2 regions of the Streptomyces sp. NPDC006261 genome follow, and region 2 is predicted to be linked to the other one. Evidence: riboswitches for the same ligand, from Rfam matches in the RefSeq annotation. Region 2 holds a riboswitch; the other holds the start of a gene.
What was found. A riboswitch is a leader RNA that binds a small molecule or an ion and turns the genes downstream of it on or off. The one in region 2 is predicted to bind cyclic di-AMP.
Positions count from the first base shown of each region.

Region 1: it holds a riboswitch for cyclic di-AMP, as region 2 does, so the genes downstream of both, ABZ154_RS07885 (transglycosylase family protein) here and ABZ154_RS17320 (transglycosylase SLT domain-containing protein) in region 2, are expected to answer to the same signal.

Region 1 covers NZ_JBEXSI010000009.1:78,537-80,726, reverse strand. Annotated here, with positions in the region: gene ABZ154_RS07885 (transglycosylase family protein) at 61-777, opposite strand; cyclic di-AMP (ydaO/yuaA leader) riboswitch at 783-979, opposite strand; gene ABZ154_RS07880 (transglycosylase family protein) at 1,271-2,190, opposite strand, start outside.
Region 2 covers NZ_JBEXSI010000023.1:59,121-61,310, forward strand. Annotated here, with positions in the region: gene ABZ154_RS17315 (GMC oxidoreductase) at 1-72, opposite strand, end outside; gene ABZ154_RS17320 (transglycosylase SLT domain-containing protein) at 218-1,033, opposite strand; cyclic di-AMP (ydaO/yuaA leader) riboswitch at 1,039-1,227, opposite strand; gene ABZ154_RS17325 (FAD-dependent oxidoreductase) at 1,676-2,190, shown strand, end outside.

The sequences.
Region 1 (2,190 bases), on a different contig from region 2:
GGGAGCCGTGCGAGGGAGGGTGCCGCCGGACCCCCTCCCTCCGGGGAGGAGAGGCGGCTGTTACTTCAGGTGGAGCTGCTGACCCGGGAAGATCAGGTCCGCGTCCTTGACGATGTCGTCGTTGAGCTTGAAGAGCTTGCTCCAGCCGCCCTTGACGCCTTCCTTCTGAGCGATCTTGCTCAGGGTGTCGCCGGGCTCGACCTTGTACTCGCCGTCGCCCTTCTGGACCTTCTCACCGGTCGGGGTGGTGACGGTCTTCTTGGAGCTCTCGGCCTTGGGGGCGGCCGGGGCGGTGCGCTGCTCGCTGCGCGTGGTGGGCTGCTCGGCCTTGCGCTCGGGCTGCGCCTTCTCGGGCTTGCTCGCGGACTGGCCGGAGCCGGTGTTCACGCCCGGGTCCACACCGTCGTTGGTGAGGCCGCCGGCGCCGGCGCAGGCCCAGGCACCCGGACCCTGCATGTCGAGGAGCTTCTCGGCGGTGGCGATCTGCTGGTCCTTGGAGGCCAGGTCGGCACGGGAGGCGTACTGCGTACCGCCGGCGGCGGCCCAGCTCGACTGCGAGAACTGCAGCCCGCCGTAGTAGCCGTTGCCGGTGTTGATGGACCAGTTGCCGCCCGACTCGCACTGGGCGACGGCGTCCCAGGTCTCGACGGAGGCGGCGGAAGCGTTGGTCGCGCCCATCAGCGGGACGGCGACGGCGGCACCGGTGATGCCCGCGAGGGTGGCGAAACGGACGGTCTTCGAGGGGCGGCGGTGCTTGCCCTTGCTGTTAAGCAGCATGGAACGAATCTCCTCACCGACGCCTACGAGGTGAGCTGTCGGGTTCGGGCTGATGAGTTGCCCGGTCGCGCGACCTTGCACGCGACTTCACCCCAAGCCGTTCCCGTGCGTCCCGACTTCGAAGGGACTGCCCTTCGAAGGGGCTGCACGGACCCGGCGGCCTACCTGGGTCCCCCGCTCCTGCCTACGGCGCTTTACGCGTCTGTTCCCTTCGACCGACGGCAGGATTCGGCGTGACGGTCGACGGGGCCCGCGGTGCGAGCGGTTCCGACCGTAAACACAGGCAACCCCGACATTCAAAGATGGACATACTAGTCCAATTGGCGCTTACTTGCTCACCCTGACGGATCGTTTCCGCAGGTCGGAGGGGATCTGCACCGTGCGGGCGGACGCGACACGCCAGTTGCAGCAAAGAGACCCATGTCTCACTTACGCATAAGTGGACATAGGTCTCTGAACTACCCGCGATTTTGGGGTGTTTTCCCGAATTCGATCAGTTGGCGGCGGGCGCCTCGGCGCTCGCCCCGGCGCTCGCCCCGGCACCTTCCCCGGCGCTCTGACCCAGACCCAGATCCAGGCTCTGGCCGGGCAGGATCAGGTCCGGGTCGGAGCCCAGGAGGTCCTTGTTGGCCTCGTACAGGCCGGTCCAGCCCTGGGGAAGCTCCTGGGCGTCGGCGATGGCCCAGAGGCTGTCCCCGGGCTGCACGGTGTAGCCGCCGTGGGCGACCGCACTGCCGTCACGCGCGTCACCCTCGCCCCGCGAGGCGTGCCGGCCGGACTCCCGGGGGCCGTCCCCCCGGCCGACCGCACCGGTCTCCTCTGGGGCGGGAGTGCCCCGATGCTTGCCGCCGGTGCGGTCGGCGCCCTCGGAGGCGTCGGGGGCGGAGGCGGAGGGCTGCGAGGCGTCAGGAGACCCAGGGGTTCCGGTCTTTCCGGTTGCCGGGGGCGCGGAAGGCTTCACCGAGGGGTCGAGCGTGTCGCCGCCCTTCTTCTCACCCTTGCCGCTTCCGCCCGCCTGACCGGTCGAGCCCGTGGTGTCGGTCGAGCCCGTCCTACCGGTCGAACCCGTGCCGGAACCTTCCCGTTCACCCTTTCCACCCGCTTCGTCCGAGGGTGCGGTCGTCGGATCCTGGGTGGGGTCGGCGGAGGGCGCGGTACCGGGGTCGACACCGGGCAGGCTGCCGTCCACCGCGAGGCCCGAGATCACCGCGCAGCTCGGCCACGCCTGCGGCCCCTGGTCGCGCAGGACCTCCTCGGCGACGGATATCTGCTGCGAGCGGCTGGCCAGGTCGGCCCGCTCCGCGAAGGCGTCGCCGCCGTACGCCGACCAGGTCTCCTGCGAGAACTGGAGCCCGCCGTAGTAGCCGTTGCCGAGGTCGGCACTCCACATGCCGCCGCTCTCGCACTCCGCGA
Region 2 (2,190 bases):
ACCTGTTCCAGTGATGAATCTGCGGCGGGAGACGCCTCCGGGTGCGCCTTTGTGCGGGGTACTGCCGTTCATGTGACATCCCTCACTCTCGACAGAGTGCAACAGGTTCTACTGTCGATGGCGTGGTATGTCACTAGAAACTTGGGGGTAACTTCCCGGTACGCCGAGGGCCCCGGACCATGCGGTCCGGGGCCCTCGGGCGTGGGCGTGTACGGGATCAGTAGGCGCCGAAGACGTTGTCGATCGAGCCGTACCGGTCCGCGGCGTAGTTGCACGCCGCGGTGATGTTGGCGACCGGGTCGTAGCTGTCGGTCGAGGTGCCGGGCACGTGGTACGCCTGGAAGGTCGGGTCGATGACCTGGAGCAACCCCTTGGACGGGGTGCCCTTCACCGCGTTGGAGTCCCAGTTGTTGATGGCGTTCGGGTTGCCCGAGGACTCGCGGATGATGTTGCGGTGGATGCCCTCGTAGCTGCCGGGGATGCCGTTCTGGGCCATGACCGCCAGCGACTCCCTGATCCAGCCATCGAGGTCGTTCGTGTAGGTGGCGGGGGCGGCCGTGGTGCGCTCCGAGCGATCGGCGCGCTCCGCCGTCGCGGTGCGGTCGGCGGACGGGGCGGCGGCCTTGGAAGCCTTGGGCGCCTTGGCGTCTGACGGGGCGGCAGCCTTGGCGCCGATGGTCAGCGTGATACCCGGGTGAATAAGGTTCGGGTTCTCGCCGACGGCCTTGCGGTTTCCTTCGTACAGCTTCTTCCAGCCGCCGCTGACGGAATACTGACGGGCGATCTTGGAAAGCGTCTCGCCGGACACCACGGAATGCGTGGCGGGCGCAGCCTTCGTCACGGAATTCACCTGGGCGGTCACGGAGACGGGAACGACCGCCTTTTCCGCGGTGACGGAGGGCGCGGGGGCGGCGGATGCGGTGGTGGCACCGAGCACCGGGAGGGCCAGAACGGCTCCACCCGCGGTCACAGCGGCGATGCCGCGGCTCAGCGAGACGGACTTGGGACGGCGGTGCTTACCCTGTGAGGGCATGGGGGATTTCCTCTCCGGCGCCTACGAGGTGAGCTGTCGGGTTCAGACGGGAGATGTCTGGCCGCATGGACATGCGACTTCACCCCTAGCCGTTCCGGATACCGGATCGGCGGCTTACCTGGGTCCCCCGCTCCTGCCGTACGTGGGTGGGTTTCGGATTCCCGGACGGCGGCAGGATTCGGCGTTCCATCCGGATTGATCGTGACCGTAGGCGAAAAGCGCCGGACAGAACAAGCCCCGAATTCCGGATGACCTTTCTCCGCAAGATCGAATGCACGAATTGCCGGCCGCGCCCGTTCCGTCACGGTGTCAACTTTCCTGGCGCAGAAGGGAACCGAACCCTCCACTTCCGCGTCCGCACCTCCGGACGTGATGCTCACCACTTCGCACGGAGGCGGCCGAAACAGGCGCGTCCAAAACCATCTAAGAGCCCTAATAGGGCCTTTATGGAAGAGAGGGCTAAAAGGCCAAAATCACCCATACCGCCTCATAGGAACGGACTTATCGGGCGGTTCCGCAGGCCGGGTCGGAGGCTCCACGGGACCAGGGCTTACCGTGTGGGGTGGAGACTAGTAAGCCAACCCTTACCTTCGACGTACGCTGTACCTGCCCGCGTTCGCCCGCCTTAAGGATCACCACGCCATGACACGCCCCGTCCGCGTCGCCATTGTCGGAGCCGGCCCTGCCGGTATCTATGCTGCGGACGCGCTGCTCAAATCCGAGGTCTGCCAGGACCCGGGGGTCTCGATCGACCTGTTCGAGCGCATGCCCGCGCCCTTCGGCCTGATCCGTTACGGCGTGGCCCCCGACCACCCCCGGATCAAGGGCATCGTCAAGGCGCTGCACCAGGTGCTGGACAAGCCGCAGATCCGCCTCTTCGGCAACGTGAGCTACCCGAACGACATCGGCCTGGACGACCTGCGGTCCTTCTACGACGCGGTGATCTTCTCGACCGGCGCCGAGGCCGACCGGTCGCTCGACATCGCGGGCATCGAGCTGGACGGCTCCTACGGCGCGGCCGAGTTCGTCTCCTGGTACGACGGCCACCCCGAGGTCCCGCGCACCTGGCCGCTCACCGCGGAGAAGGTCGCCGTCCTCGGTGTCGGCAACGTGGCGCTGGACGTGGCCCGGGTGCTGGCCAAGACGGCGGACGAGCT